DNA from 3 places in the Nocardioides sp. OK12 genome. Region 1 is predicted to be linked to each of the others. Evidence: predicted binding sites of a transcription regulator. Region 1 holds the regulator's gene; each other region holds the start of a gene.
The links. Region 1 encodes LexA, which represses DNA repair genes until DNA is damaged. Its sites were predicted from a motif close to TCGAACANNTGTTCGA; they were not measured.
Positions count from the first base shown of each region.

Region 2: the regulator LexA is predicted to act here: its motif matches at 2,053-2,068, upstream of OCU29_RS00115 (HNH endonuclease signature motif containing protein).
Region 3: the regulator LexA is predicted to act here: its motif matches at 3,235-3,250, upstream of OCU29_RS13255 (HNH endonuclease signature motif containing protein).

Region 1 is NZ_BNET01000002.1:539,325-544,218, forward strand. Features, by position in the region: gene OCU29_RS06735 (alkaline phosphatase family protein) at 1-322, opposite strand, end outside; gene OCU29_RS06740 (alkaline phosphatase) at 322-2,073, opposite strand; gene lexA (transcriptional repressor LexA) at 2,175-2,909, opposite strand; gene OCU29_RS06750 (LysM peptidoglycan-binding domain-containing protein) at 3,245-3,616, shown strand; gene OCU29_RS06755 (methyltransferase domain-containing protein) at 3,802-4,629, shown strand; gene OCU29_RS06760 (hypothetical protein) at 4,553-4,894, opposite strand, start outside.
Region 2 is NZ_BNET01000001.1:16,708-21,601, reverse strand. Features, by position in the region: gene OCU29_RS00125 (AarF/ABC1/UbiB kinase family protein) at 1-1,283, shown strand, start outside; gene OCU29_RS00120 (alpha/beta fold hydrolase) at 1,287-1,967, opposite strand; gene OCU29_RS00115 (HNH endonuclease signature motif containing protein) at 2,082-3,617, shown strand; gene OCU29_RS00110 (ATP-binding protein) at 3,688-4,149, opposite strand; gene OCU29_RS00105 (DinB family protein) at 4,205-4,732, opposite strand; gene OCU29_RS00100 (VOC family protein) at 4,729-4,894, opposite strand, start outside.
Region 3 is NZ_BNET01000005.1:2,710-7,603, reverse strand. Features, by position in the region: gene OCU29_RS13275 (GrpB family protein) at 1-474, shown strand, start outside; gene OCU29_RS13270 (tyrosine-protein phosphatase) at 471-1,220, shown strand; gene OCU29_RS13265 (hypothetical protein) at 1,229-1,600, shown strand; gene OCU29_RS13260 (NUDIX domain-containing protein) at 1,580-1,882, opposite strand; gene OCU29_RS13255 (HNH endonuclease signature motif containing protein) at 1,904-3,181, opposite strand; gene OCU29_RS13250 (2-phosphosulfolactate phosphatase) at 3,304-4,071, shown strand; gene OCU29_RS13245 (cellulase family glycosylhydrolase) at 4,217-4,894, shown strand, end outside.

The sequences.
Region 1 (4,894 bases):
GGTTGGGGATGGTCTCCATCACCGGCATCGAGGTGGCCCGCGGGTGGTGCACCCCGCCCTCGCGCAGCGCGAGCAGGTTCGGCGTCAGCCCGCTGTCGATCTCCTCGGGCCGGCAGCCGTCGACGACCAGCACGTAGGCCCGCTTGCGGGTCGAGGCCCGCGCCGCGAGCGCCGCCGGCTCGAGCCCGGCCACGGTCGAGAACGCCAGGCCCGAGGCCGCCGCGGTCAGGACCGTGCGCCGACCGGCGCGGATCTCACCGAGGCCGCGGGCGAAGGGGGCGGGGCCGGCCGCGTCGCAGTGGCCGCTCGTCGGGTCGCACATCAGCGGTCTCCTACGGGGGTGCTCACGCGCTGCACCGTGCCGGTGCCGGCCAGGGTGCGGAACGACGCGTCGTGGGTGGCGGTGGTCTGCTGGTCGTCGCGGGCCCCGATGACGTACCAGTCCATCTGGGTGCGCTCGGCGGTGATGTCGAGCACCGAGAAGCCGTGGTCGTCGAAGTTCAGGTACTTGATGTGGCGGTTGTTGGCCTTGATCGCGGTCTCCACCAGCGGCGTCAGCGCCGGCTGGCCGGTGATGTCCTTGAGGTTGTTGGAGGTCACCGAGGAGCACACGAACTCCACGCCCACCGAGTCGCCGAGCAGCGGGTAGAGCGAGGTGTCCATCGGCAGGTCGCAGGCCCACCCCGAGTGGATGTCGCCGGTCACGAAGACCACGTCCTTGACCTGGTGGTCGTCGATGTGGCGGAAGACCTCGCGGCGGTCGGCGGTGTAGCCGTCCCACTGGTCGACGTTGTACGGCGAGCCGTCCTGGGGCAGCAGCCCGGTGACGTCGTTGACCGGGTCGACGAGCTCGTTGGGCAGATCGGCGAAGGTGACCGGGGCGATCATCACCGGGTTGCCGACGACCTTCCACTGCGGGGCGTGGTTGCCGCGGGTCAGGGAGTCCTTGAGCCACTCCATCTGCCGGTTGCCGGTGATCGAGCGCGCCGGGTCGTTGACCTCGGCGTCCACCAGCGGGGTCGCGACCTGCTGGGACCGGTAGGTGCGCAGGTCGAGCATGCTGACCTCGGCCAGGTCGCCGAAGCGCAGGCGGCGGTAGAGCCGGGCGCCGTCGCCCAGCGAGGCGGTGCCGTCCATACGCACCGGCATCCACTCGTCGTACGCGCGGTGGGCGCGGGCGCGCCGCTTGAGGTAGTCGCCCTCGGAGTCGTCGTGGTTCTCGGCGTTCTTCCTCCACTGGTCGTTGGTGACCTCGTGGTCGTCCCAGGTCACGATCCAGGCGTACCGGGCGTGCAGGGCCTGCAGGTCGGGGTCGGTCTTGTACTGCGCGTGCCGGCGGCGGTAGTCGGAGAGCGAGACCATCTCGCGCGCGGGGTCGTGCGGGCGGATGTCGACGTTGTCCTGGCCCATGCCGTACTGGCCGGGTGCGTACTCGTAGAGGTAGTCGCCCAGGTGCAGCACCGCGTGCAGGTCGTCGCGCTCGGCGAGCAGCCGGTAGGCGCTGAACCAGCCGGCCTGCAGGTTGGCGCAGGACACCACGCCGAAGCGCAGGTTGTCGGGCGTGGCGCGCTTGGCCGGGGCGGTGCGGGTGGTGCCGACCGGGCTGCGCTGGCCGCGCGCGGTGAAGCGGTAGTGGTAGACGGTCTCGGGCTGCAGGCCCGTCACGTCGAGCTTGACGGTGTGGTCGCGCGCGGCGCTGGTGACGAAGCGGCCACGGCGCACGACGTTGCGGAAGCGGCGGTCGGTGGCGACCTCCCAGCGCACGCCCACCCGCGGGCCCTTGCCCGAGCCGGGGGTGGCGGCCCTGGTGGGGGTGACCCGGGTCCAGATCAGCACCGCGCGCGGCAGCGGGTCGCCGGAGGCCACGCCGTGGGCGAAGACGTCGTGGCGGGCCTTCGCAGCGACCGCGTGCGGGCTCGCGAGCACGCCGGCGCCGGTGATGGCGGCGCCGCCGGCCCCGACGGCACTGGCGGCCAGGACCGTACGGCGTCCGAGGGCGGCGAGGCGGGCCCGCTCGGCGTCGGCGGGGCGCACGGCGTCAGCGGCGGTGGTGGGGGTCAGTGGTGGGGTCACGCCTCATCCAACGACACACCGCCGTCCACGTGACGTGGACGGCGGTGTGAGCACCGTCTGTTCACCGTCGGTTCGGTCTCCCGACGGGCGGGTGCGGGGCCTCAGAGGCTGCGCAGCACCGCGGTGACGACCCCGAGGATCGAGGCGTGGGTGCCGTCGATCGGCTCGTAGGCGTCGTTGTGGGGCAGCAGCCAGACCTTGCCGTCCTTGCGCTGGAAGGTCTTGACGGTGGCCTCCTCGCCGATCAGGGCGGCGACGATCTGGCCGTTGCTGGCGGTCTGCTCCTGGCGGATCACCACGTAGTCGCCGTCGCAGATCGCGGCGTCGATCATCGAGTCGCCGGAGACCTCGAGCAGGAAGAGCTGGCCGTCGCCGACCAGCTGCTGGGGCAGCGGGAAGACGGCCTCGACCCGCTCCTCGGCCAGGATCGGGCCACCGGCGGCGATCCGGCCCACGACCGGCACGTAGGAGGCCTGCGGCATGGTGTTGCCGATGTCGGTCTCGTCGACCGAGCTGTCGTCGGCCGAGGAGATCGCCTTGCGGCGCGCCATCAGCTCGGGCAGGAAGACCTCGAGGGCGCGCGGGCGGTGGGGGTCGCGCTTGAGGAAGCCCTTCTCCTCGAGCACCTTGAGCTGGTGGGAGACGCTGGAGGTGCTGGTCAGGCCGACGGCCTGGCCGATCTCGCGCATGCTCGGCGGGTAGCCGCGGGTCTCGATGGCCTCCTTGATGCACGCGAGGACCTTGATCTGGCGCGGCGTCAGGCCGGTCGCGTCGGGAGGGCCGTCGGGCAGCTCCGCGACCCCGCGCTTGCGGGGGCCGCTGTTCTTGGTGGCCATCGTGTGCCTTTCGTGCGCGAGGCCCGAGCCGGGGAGTCCGCTCGGATGGGTCGTGGACCCACGCTATCGCCGCGCGGGCCCGACTTCAAACATCTGTTCGAAGGGCGTGTCGCGCTCGTGGAGGCGGCGACGGGCTGCTCCGGAGTGACGTCGGGGATCTCGAACAATTGTTCGCTGCACCCCTTGCGCGGCTCGAACACCTGATCTAGTCTCGCTCATGTGTTCGATCGAACACCTGGTCGAAGCAGGATCTCGACCGGGACTGTCGGTGGCTGTCCGTAGACATCTCCCTGACCGAGCACGACGACGACCACCCCCTTCCCCAGGAGGTCCCGATGAGCACCATGACCCTCACCGCCGCCCCGGCCCCGATCCGCCTCGGCGCCGTCCGCGCCACCCGCCGTACGACGCCGGGCTCGCTGCGGCTGACCCGCCGCGGCCGGCTCGCTGTGCTGGCCGCGGGCCTGCTGCTCGTCGCCCTGGTGGGCGTCGTGCTGGCCGGCGTCTCCGTTGCCACCAGCGAGAGCGGCACCGCCCCGGCGACCGAGACGATCACCGTCGGCGTCGGCGACACGCTGTGGGCCATCGCCGCCGAGCGCGCCGAGTCCGGCGACGTGCGCGAGGTCATCGAGCGCATCCAGCAGCTGAACTCCCTCGACGGTGGCCTGGTGGTCACCGGCCAGCGCCTGGTCGTCCCGGCCGGCTGAGGAACGGCCCGCGACCGCGCTGCGGTCCGGGCACGGCGGCCCCTGCGGCCGCCCACAGATTTCGTCGGTCGCCTCGACCCCGGCCGGCGAAACCAGGGGAAAGACGAGGGGCGGGCCCGCAGTGGGCCCGCCCCTCGCGCTGTGTCGGGCCCTGTCTTCCGCGTCCGGTGCGGGAGGCTGTCGTGGTGAGCGACGACGTCTTCGAGAGCAGGCTGGCCCAGCGGCAGGCGTGGTGCGAGGCGCCCTGGGGCCGCCTGCGGTTCGCGGTGGTGCGCGAGACGCTGCGCCGCCAGGTCGAGGCGCTGGAGGCCGACCTCGGGCAGCCGCGGGCGCTGCGGGTCCTCGACGTCGGCGGGGGCGACGGCCGCGACGCCCTGGGCCTGGCCGTCGCCGGCCACCACGTCACGGTCCTCGACCCGGCGCCCTCCTGGCTCGCCGAGGCCCGCCGCCGCGCCGAGTCCGCGCGGGTGGGGGAGCGGGTGGTGACCCTCGAGGGCTCGATCGACGACCTGAGCGGGGCCGGCGGCGGGTTCGACCTGGTGCTGTGCCACAACGTGCTGCACTACCGCCCGGCCGAGACCGGCGCGGCCGACGTACGACGTCTGGCGCAGGCGGCGCGGCCGGGCGGCCGGGTCTCGGTGATGGCGCCGAACCCCGCGGCGCGGGTGATCGGGCGGCTGGTGCGCGAAGGGCCGGAGGCGGCGCTCGACGAGCTCGGCCGCGACGACATGGAGTCGGCCACCTTCACCACGACCGCGCGGGCGGTGGCCCGCGACGAGGTCGAGGAGCAGCTGGTGGCGGCCGGGCTCGAGGTGGTGGGCCGCTACGCCGCCCGGGTCGCCAACGACTACGTCGCCGACGACGGCCTCAAGGTCGACCCCGACTTCTACGCGGTGCTGGAGCGCCTCGAGCTCGCGCTGTGCGACCGGGAGCCGTTCATCTCTCTCGGGGCGCTGTGGCAGCTCGTCGCCGCCCGCCCGGTGGGGGAGCCGGGGCCGCGGGGTCGCGGGTGAGGCCGAGCGCCCGGCCCAGGCGCGCGACGAGCATCAGGCCCACGAAGAGGCAGGCCACGGCCCCGACGGAGGCGAGGGCCAGGAAGAACCAGGCGGCCGACTCCCCACCGCGGGCCTGGGTGCCAAAGTCGATCGCGGCGTAGACCAGGTACCCCCAGGCGACCACCGCGGCGGTGACGGCCAGGGCCAGGCCGAGCAGCCGCGGCTGGAACGAGCGCTCCGGGCGGGCCGCACGGCGCGAACCGGCCCGCTTGCCGGCGGTGGC
Region 2 (4,894 bases), on a different contig from region 1:
TCCCGCTCGGGTACGCCGGGCGCAACGCGATCGGGCTCGGCAAGCGGCTGGGGGGTCGTCCCGCCGAGGCGGTGATGAGCGAGATCCAGATGCGCACCGCCGAGCAGCTCTTCCGCACCCTGGGCGAGCTCAAGGGCGGGGCGATGAAGTTCGGCCAGGCGCTGTCGGTGCTCGAGTCGGCGCTGCCCGACGAGCTGGCCGCGCCCTACCGCGAGCAGCTGACCAGGCTGCAGGACTCCGCACCGCCGATGCCCACGCAGACCGTGCGCGAGACGCTCGCCCGTGACCTGGGTGACGACTGGCAGGACCAGCTGGTCTGGCTCGACGGCGGGCCGACCGCGGCCGCGTCGATCGGCCAGGTCCACAAGGGGCGCTGGCACGACGGCCGCGAGGTCGCGGTCAAGGTGCAGTACCCCCGCGCCGGCGAGGCGCTGCGCTCCGACCTGCGCCAGCTCGCGCGGGTGGCGCGGAGCCTCGGCCCGCTGGTGCCCGGCCTCGACGTGAAGCCGCTGGTCGCCGAGATGCAGGCCCGGATGGAGGAGGAGCTCGACTACGACCTCGAGGCCTCCGCCCAGCGGGCCTTCGCGGCGGCGTACGCCGACGACCCCGACATCGTGGTGCCCGACGTGGTGGCCCACGGCCCCGCGACGCTGGTCACCGAGTGGCTCGACTCGACCTCGTCGCTGGCGAAGGTGATCGCGGAGGGCTCCCAGGAGGAGCGTGACCGCTTCGGCGACCTGTTCACCCGGTTCCTGCTCGGCGCCCCGGGGCGCACAGGGATGCTGCACGCCGACCCGCACCCCGGGAACTTCCGGGTCGTGCCGGGCGTCGACGGCGGACCGCCGCGGATGGGCGTGCTCGACTACGGAGCCGTGGCGCGACTGCCCGACGGCCTGCCGACCGCGATGGGCACCCTGATCCGGATCGCCAGCATCGAGGACGACGCGACGCTGCTCGAGGGGCTGCGCGAGGAGGGCTTCGTCAAGCCCGGGGTCAGCATCGGCTCCCGCGAGCTGCTCGACTACCTCGCCCCGTTCGTGGAGCCGGCGCGCACCGAGCGCTTCCAGTTCACCCGCGCGTGGATGCAGGAGCAGTTCCAGCGCATCAACGACCCCAAGAACCCGTCGTTCACCGTCGCGATGAAGATCAACCTGCCGCCGTCGTACCTGCTGATCCACCGCACCTGGCTGGGCGCGGTCGGCATCCTCTCCCAGCTCGAGGCGGACGTCGCGTTCGGTGAGATCCTGCGCGAGCTGCTGCCCGGGTTCGCCGAGCCCGCCTGAGGTCTACCGCCGGTCGAGCGCCCGGAGCAGGGCGTCGAGCGCGGCCTCGGCCTGGTCGCCGTCGAAGAGGTGCTGGGCGTGGTCGGAGCCCGGCAGCAGCAGGACCTCGTTGTCGTCGCCGGGCGCGGTCGCGGCCAATTGCTCGGAGACCTCCGCCACCGGCTCGTCCTCGCTGGCGATGAAGAGCTTGGGCTGCTCGCCCAGCCCCTCGACGACGCTGTTGGCCGAGAGCGTCACCACCCGGTCGACCAGGTCGGGCCGTTCGCTGAGCAGCCGCAGCGCCGCGTCGGCGCCCGCGCTCCCGCCGACCAGGGCGACCTCCTCGGCGCCGTCCTCGCGCAGCCGCTCGACCGCGGCCGCCATCGCCTCGGCGGTCAGGTCCTCCACCGCGACCACCGTCGCGCCCTGCTCGGCGATCGCCACCGCCTGCTCCTGCCAGCTCGCGGCGTCGAAGGCCGCGCCGTGGGCGAGCACGACGCCGTACGAGCCGTCACCCCAGCGCAACGCGTCCCCCTCGTCGACCAACGAGATCCTCTCGCCGCTCGCCCCGGCGTCCTGGCTCGTGGGGCTCGCGCCTTGCTCGTCGGATCCGCAGCCGGCCAGGCCGAGCAGGGCCAGCAGCAGCCCCGCGGCGAAGGCCGTGACGAGCAGGCGACTGGGGGCGGTCGAGGTCGTCGTCGGCATCTCCCCACCGTAGGTCGTGGGGGTGCACCCAGGGCCTCCGCGACGACCTGTCATGACCTTCCACAGGTCCCATTCGACCCTTGACTCGAACGCGTGTTCGACTAGGATGGGGGCATGACCACCCAGGAGCTCGAGCGCTGCGACACCGCCGACGCGGTCCTCGCCCACGCCCGCTCCCAGCGCGCGGCCCGCGACGCCGCCGAGGTCGCGATGTACGAGGCGACCTGCACGTACGCAGCCATGCACACCACCTTCGACCCCACCCACGCCGCGGTCCTGCCCGGCACCGACATGCCCGTGGCCATCGCCGGGCCCGGCGCACCGAGGGTCTCGGAGTTCGCGATCATCGAGTACGGCACCGCCATCGGACTCTCCGCCGACGCAGCCGTCCGGTACGTCGCCCACGTCGTCGAGACCCGCTACCGACTCCCCCGCCTGCACGCAGCCGTCGCCTCCGGTCGAGTACCGGTCTGGCGGGCCCGCCGCATCGCCGAGGCCACCCTCGGCCTCCCCCGCGAGGCCGCCGCCTGGGTCGACCACCACCTCGCCGGTGTCGCGGCCACCTGCTCCTACGCCGTCCTGGGACGACTCGTCGAGGAAGCCCTGTGCCGCTTCGACCCCGAGGCCGCCGAGGACAAACGAGCCATCGCCGCCGAGGACCGCAAGCTCGACATCCACCTGGCCTCAGCCACCCGCGGCGGGCAGTGCATTGACGGCACCGTCGACATCACCGGCTGCCTCGACCTGGCCGACGCCCTCGACCTCGACAGCGCCGTCACCCGCGAGGCCCGCAACCTGGCGCTGGCCGGCTCCGACCAGCCCCTCGACGTACGCCGCAGCATGGCCCTCGGCATCCTCGCCCGCACCCAGACCACTCTCGACCTCACGGGCACCGGCACCGACGACGACGCGCCTCGGGTGCCTGCACGGCAGGTCGTGCTCAACGTCCACCTCAGCCAGGACGCACTGCACGGGATCGACCCCACGACCCTGCACCACGACACGCACCCCTTCGGCCTCAACGCCGGGCTGCACCTCGCCCGGATCGAGGAGACCCGCAGCTTCGTCACCACCGACCAGGTCTGCGAGTGGCTCCGGGTCCCCGGCACCCACGTCACCTACCGCACCATCACCGGTGGCGGGTCCGACCCCGAGGCCTACGAGCACCCCTTCCGCCAGGTGCACAGCCCGGCACGTCAGCACATCACCGCCGACGACATCCGCGGCTTCGCCAGCAACCCCGACCTCCGACCCCACCCCCGCCGCCCGATCGACCTGACCGAAGAACTCACCAGCGACGGCTACACCCCCAGCGAGCGGCTCGCCGAACAGACCCGGCAACGCCACCCACGCTGCGTCTTCCCGCACTGCACCCGCCGCGCCCGACGCCGCCGACCCGACGAACCCCACGCCGACCTCGACCACATCGAGACCTACGACCCCGGTGGTCCACCCGGCCAAACCACATCGGCCAACCTCGCGACCTTGTGCAGACGCCACCACCGCGCCAAGACCCACACCCCCTGGACCTACCGACCCACCCCCACCGGGTTCCTCTGGACCAGCCCGCACCGCTACCAGTACCTCGTCGAACCACACGGCACCACCGACCTCGGCCAAGCACCCAGACCACCCACCCGGCCCGTGTAGACCAGCCGACTCGCCACACCCCCGCCGCAGCACCACCGCGACGGGGGCACCGGCACGTCCGGCGCCGCCCTCAGTCGGGCGGTCCGGGCTCGCTCACCACGGTCAGCGGCCCCTCGTCGGGCGACGGGGCCTCGAAGTGGTCGACGTACGCGGCCACGAGGTCCTCGTCGAGGACGAAGTCGTCGGGGTGGCTGCCCCGACGTGCCCGCATCCGGGCCAGCACCGTCTCCCGCGTCGTGGCCAGGTAGACGGTCTCGGGGACGACACCGACGCTCGCCAGCAGCGCGCGGTAGTCGTCGCGCATGGCCCGCGACCAGAACGAGAAGTCGAGGACGACGTCGGCACCCTGCGCGACGAGCTCGAGCAGGCGGGCCCGCAGCCCCGCCTCGATCTCGGCCCGCACGTCCGGGTCCAGCGGGACGGCCGTGATCCCGCGTGCCCAGATCTCGCTGTCGAAGGAGAGCCGGACCATGCCCTCCTCCTCCAGACCTCGCGCGTACGTCGTCTTGCCGGACCCCGACGGGCCGCACATGAGGACCACCCGGCTGACGCGCCGAGCCGGCCCGTTCGAACCGGCCGGCTCGCGGTCAGAGGCCGGTGGTGCCATCGATGGACTCGCGGATCAGGTCGGCGTGGCCCGCGTGCCGGGCGTACTCCTCGACCAGGTGCAGCAGGATCCAGCGCAGGCTGACCACCGAGCCGTGGCGCTCCAGCGCGGCGAGCGTGTCGAGGCCCTTGACCGCCAGGGCGCGGTCGATGGCCGCGTCGGCGGCGACCACCGCGGCGTCGTACGCCGCGAGGAGCTGCTCGGGCGTCTGCCCGGCGGCGCGGTGCCAGTCGCGGTCGGGGTCGGCCGCCCAGTCGAGGCTGCGCCACGGCTCGGCGGGCTCGGCGCCGTGCAAGACGTGGCTGCACCAGTAGTCCTCGACGAAGGCCAGGTGCGACAGCAGCCCGCCCAGCGTCATCGGGCTCGGCGCCAGCGCCTGGTCGAGCTGCTCGGCGGTGAGCCCCTCGGCCTGGCGGCGCAGCGTCGCGCGGTAGAAGCCGAGGAACGACCGCACCGCCGTCACCTCGTCGGCGACGAACGGGATCTCCGGCAGCGGGGTCGGGCTCATGCCGGCACGTCGTCGTCGGGCGGGTCGCCGGCGATGCAGTAGCGCAGCCCGCCGGGGTCGGTCATCACCGTCCAGTGATCGTGGCGGGTCAGCACCCGCGCCCCCAGCGCCACGTGCCGCTCGAGCTCGGCACCCACGTCGTCGGTGGTCAGGTCGAGGTGC
Region 3 (4,894 bases), on a different contig from region 1:
GCCGGCCGGGTGCGCCAGGCCCTCGGGTGGCGGGTCCTGGACCTGCAGCACATCGGCTCGACGTCGGTGCCGGGGCTGGCCGCCAAGCCGGTCGTCGACATCGACCTGGTGGTCGCCGACGCCGCCGACGAGGCGGCGTACGTGCCGGCGCTGGAGGCGCACGGCTTCGAGCTGCGGGTGCGCGAGCCGTGGTGGTTCGAGCACCGGGTGCTGCGCCACACCCACCCGCGCTGCCACCTGCACGTCTTCGGCCCCGACGCGCCCGAGCCGGTCAAGCACCGGATCTTCCGCGACTGGCTGCGCGGCAACCCCGACGAGCGTGATCTCTACGCCCGCGCCAAGCGCGAGGCCGCCGAGGTGGCGCGAGCGGCGGGGGAGCACTCGATGCAGTACAACGCCCGCAAGGAGAAGGTCGTCCGCGAGATCTACGCCCGGGCGTTCGCGGCCGCCGGGCTGCTGGACGGTCCGTCGTGAGCACGACGCCGAGCGCGCCGGGCTGGGAGGGTGCGCGCAACCTGGCCGACCTCGGCGGTCTCCCGCTGACGGGCGGCGGACGCACGGCGCACGGCGTGGTGTGGGCCTCGGGTGCGCCCGACGAGATCACCGACCAGGGCTGGGCGGAGGCCCGGGCTGCGGGCCTGCGCCGCGTCGTCGACCTGCGCAACGCGGTCGAGCGGGAGCAGGCCGTGACGCCCGAGGGCGTCGAGGTGGTGCACGCGCCGACCGAGGATCCCTACGACGAGGAGTTCCTGACCGAGTGCGGGCCGTGGCTCGACCACCCGAGGTCGTGGACCCCCAACCTGGAGCGCTACCCCGACAAGATCGCCCGGGCCGTGCTCGCGGTCGCCGAGGCCGACGGGGGAGTGCTGCTGCACTGCGCGGGCGGCCGCGACCGCACCGGCATGGTCGGCTCGCTGCTGCTGGTCCTGGCCGGCGTGGACGTCGAGGGCGTCGTCGCCAGCTACGAGCGTGGGTTCCGCGGCGCGGCCGAGCACCGCGGCCACACCCTGGCCTACGACACGAGCAGCGGACAGTGGACACCCGACCTGCCCGACGAGGCCTGGGAGGCCGACGAGCTCGACCACGCCCTCGCCGACCGGCGCCCGGCCCTGCGGGAGTGGTGCGCCACCTTCGACGTGGTCGGCTACCTGGACGCGGCGGGCGTCGGCCCCGACGCACGACGGCGGCTGGCCGGGCGGCTGCGGGGGAGCGACGCCTGATGGATCGCGTGATCCTCACGAGCAACCTCGCGTCCGGCGCCGTCTTCCTCGCCGCCCTCGCCGTGCTCACGTGGCCGCTGGCAGCCCTGGCGTCGATCTACGTGGTGTCGGCGAGCGCGTTCCTGGCGGCGGCGTACGCGCGCGACGGACTCGTCCGCCGCCTCGAAGCGGTCGTCTGGATCGCTCCCTGGGTGGCCGCGGTCGCGCTGTGGGCGTGGATCCTCGCCGGTGTCGACGGCGGCACGCCGTGGCTGCTCACGCTCGGTGTCGCCGTGGCGGTCGCCACGCCGTCCTACCTGGCGTGGCAGGCAGGCGCGCTGGCAGTGCGCCAGCTGATGGCGTGGCACCGAGCGGGCCGGTCAGCGCAGGCGACGGCGTAGGCGGGCGCCCCACCCGCCCGCGACGCCGGGATAGAGGGGCAGTGGCTCCACGATCTCGAACAGCTCGAGGTCGTGGACGTCGGCTTCCAGCTCTTCGCGCACCTCGCGACGGATGGCATGCCTGTGCGTCTCGCCGAGCTCGACGCTGCCACCGACCAGGCGGTGGTAGCCCAGGGGGTTCTCGGTGGTGGGCGGGTTCAGGCTGACGGCGTGCGCCGTCCCATCAGTGTCGGGGGCAAGCAGCATCGCCTTCACCCGGATGAAGGAACGGTCGAGGGGCATGCCGTGACGGTAGAGGTCGGTCTAGGTCCGACGGTGGAACTCGACCTGGTTGCGCTCGACGACCCTGGTCTCGTAGGCGGGGTCGTGGGCGCGGCGGTGGTGGTGACCGCAGAGCAACCGACCTCGCCCCAGGTCGGTCAGCCCGTCGTGGGACCACAAGTCCTCGTGGTGGGCGTCGCACATGCCGGCCGGTGCGTCGCACCCGAGCGCGGTGCAGCCACCGTCACGGACGGTCATGGCGATGCGCTGGGGACCGGAGAAGAACCGCCGCGTGCGGCCCAGGTCGAGGATCTCGCTGTCGCCGCCCAGCACCGCCGGCAGCACCCCTGCCTGGCAGGCCAGCCGACGAGCGGTCCCGGCAGAGATGCGGGAACCGGTGTCGAGGGTCGCGGCGGCGAGCGCGCCGCTGAGGGTCGCGGTGGTCATGGTGACGACCACCGCAGCGTTGACGCCGCCGCTGCGGGGCAGGTCGCGCGGGTCGAGGCGTTCGACGAGCTCGACGAACGCCCGGCCCCACCGCGACCGGGAGGGCTTGCGCACCTGCTCGGTCCCGCCTGCGTCGTCTGCGTCGGCCGCGTCGGCCGCGTCGGCCCCGGACCGGTCGTCGCGACGCGGGGAGGCGTAGGCGATCAGCACCTTCTGCAGCATCTCCGCCGCGAGGGTCGGGATCGTGAAGCTGCCGCGGGTGCGGCCGTCGCCCTGGTCTCGCATCCGGAAGGACGCGGTGCGATCGGCTTCGCGCTCCTCCTCGGCCAGCTTCTCGGCCTCCCACGCCTCGCCGACCTCGGGGGCGACGACGTCGAGGATGCGGCGGCCCAGCACGCGCAGCGCCTTGGCGTCGTGGACGCGGGCGAGGCTGACCAGGGCCGCCTCGGCCTGGGCGAGGACCCCGGCGTCGAGGTCGTCGGGCAGCTCGTCGAGCGCCCGCGCCACGACCTGGGCCTGCTCGAGGTTGAGGTCGCCGGCGCCCAGGGCTCCCCGCAGCACGTCGTACCGGCTCAGTGCGGCGGCGAAGCGGGTCTGACGCACGGCGTCACGCTTGGTCGTGATCGTGGCGTTGGCCAACCAGACCGCGACCGACGGGGCCGCCGAGCGCTCCTGGACGGCCACCGTGTCGGCGTGCCCGAGCACGCGCGCCTGCAGCTCGGCGAACCGCGACTGGGCCCGCGCGAGGTCGGTCAGCAGGTCGGCCGTGCCCGACTGGCTCAGCGACCAGGTGGGTGTCTCGGCCACCTGGTCGAGAGCCGAGTGCACACGCGCGACGGCCTCGGCGAGGGGGTGCCGGGTCGTCGTGGTCATGACTTCATCCAAGCAGGCAGCACCGACAGTCCGGCCTGCTCAGAGGGCCCTCGTCGAAAACTTTTTCGAGAACTTTCCGCAGCCACCGATCGGCCCGGGGGAGTCCCGGTTAGGGTGCGGTCGTGGACGAGATCCTCGGTCAGCGCGACCATGCCGTCCGTCTCGACTGGGGTCCCGTGGGCGCTGCCACCGCGTCCGCCGACGTGAGCGTCGTCGTCGACGTGCTGAGCTTCTCGACGTCGGTGACGATCGCCGTCGAACGCGGGATGCACGTGCTGCCGTTCGCCTGGAAGGACGCCCGCGCCGCGGCGTACGCCGAGCAGCAGGACGCCACGCTCGCGGTCGGTCGCCTCGAGGCCGCCCGTGGCGACGGCGTACCGGCGCCGTCCCTGTCGCCGGCCGGGCTGCTGACCTGCGAGCCGGTGCCGAGACTGGTGCTGCCCTCGCCGAACGGATCGACCATCTCCGCTGCGCTCCAGGACACCGGGACCCAGGTGCTGATCGGCTGCCTGCGCAACGCGAGCGCAGTGGGCCGACGCCTGGCTCACGAGATCAGCGCAGGCCGCTCGGTCGCGGTGATCGCCGCAGGGGAGAGATGGCACCAGGACGACTCCCTGCGACCTGCTCTGGAGGACCACCTGGGCGCCGGGGCGGTGCTGAGCGTCCTGTTGGAGCTCGGGTACGACGACGAGATGAGCCCTGAGGCACGTGCGGCCGCCGCGCTGTGGACGTCGACGGTCGGTCAGCTCGCAGCGACGATGCGCGACTGTGTCGGCGGGCGCGAGCTGGCGTCCAAGGGGTTCGCCGACGACGTCACCGTGGCCGCTGACGTCGATGCCTCCCGCGTCGTGCCCGTACTCGTCGGCGACGCCTTCCGCAAGGCCGGCTGAACGCCCGCTCGAGCCCCTTATCATTCCATCCTGAGTTCGCCGATAACTTACATTATGTCAAGTAACGCGGAACTGGGTGGCTGTTGCAGACCCAACGCCCGTGCACACGACCTCCCCTGCATCGAGCCTGGCTACCGTGGCCGCCGTGGACGCCGCCCGACACCTGACGCCGTTGGAGGTGGGGGTCCAGTTCCACGGCACGTGGGACCACTACACCGACGCCGACCGGGGGGTGCTGCTGGACCGGCTGGTCGACATGCGGGCCACGTGGGTGCGGCTCGACGTCTCGTGGGCGATGCTCCAGGGCTCCCCCGGCCCCATCGACCCAGACGCCTGGGGACCTCGGCTCATCGACCGGGTCGTCTCGATGGCGCACGCGCGGGGGCTGAACGTGCTCGGCACGCTGTGGCTGACCCCGGCGTGGGCGGTTCCGAGCACCGGTGAGCGCTCTGCGCCCCGCGATGCCCGTGACTACGGCGAGGCGTTCGGGTGGGCGGCAGAGCGTTGGGCGGGCAAGGTGCAGGCCTGGGAGGTCTGGAACGAGCCCAACTCCGCCGACTTCCTGGCCGGGGCGACCCCAGAGACCTACACCGACCTGCTGCGCGCGGCGTACGAGGCCACCCGGGCCCGGTCGGGCGCCGACGGCGTCCAGGTCGTCTACGGCGGCACGATGCACAACGACGTCGAGTGGATAGAGCGCACCTACCGCGCCGGGGCCACCGGGCACTTCGACGTCATGGCCACCCACCCGTACCAGGTGCCCGCGGACACCGGTCCGCTCGACGGCGACGGCTCGCACCCCTGGCAGTTCGCCCACCTCGGG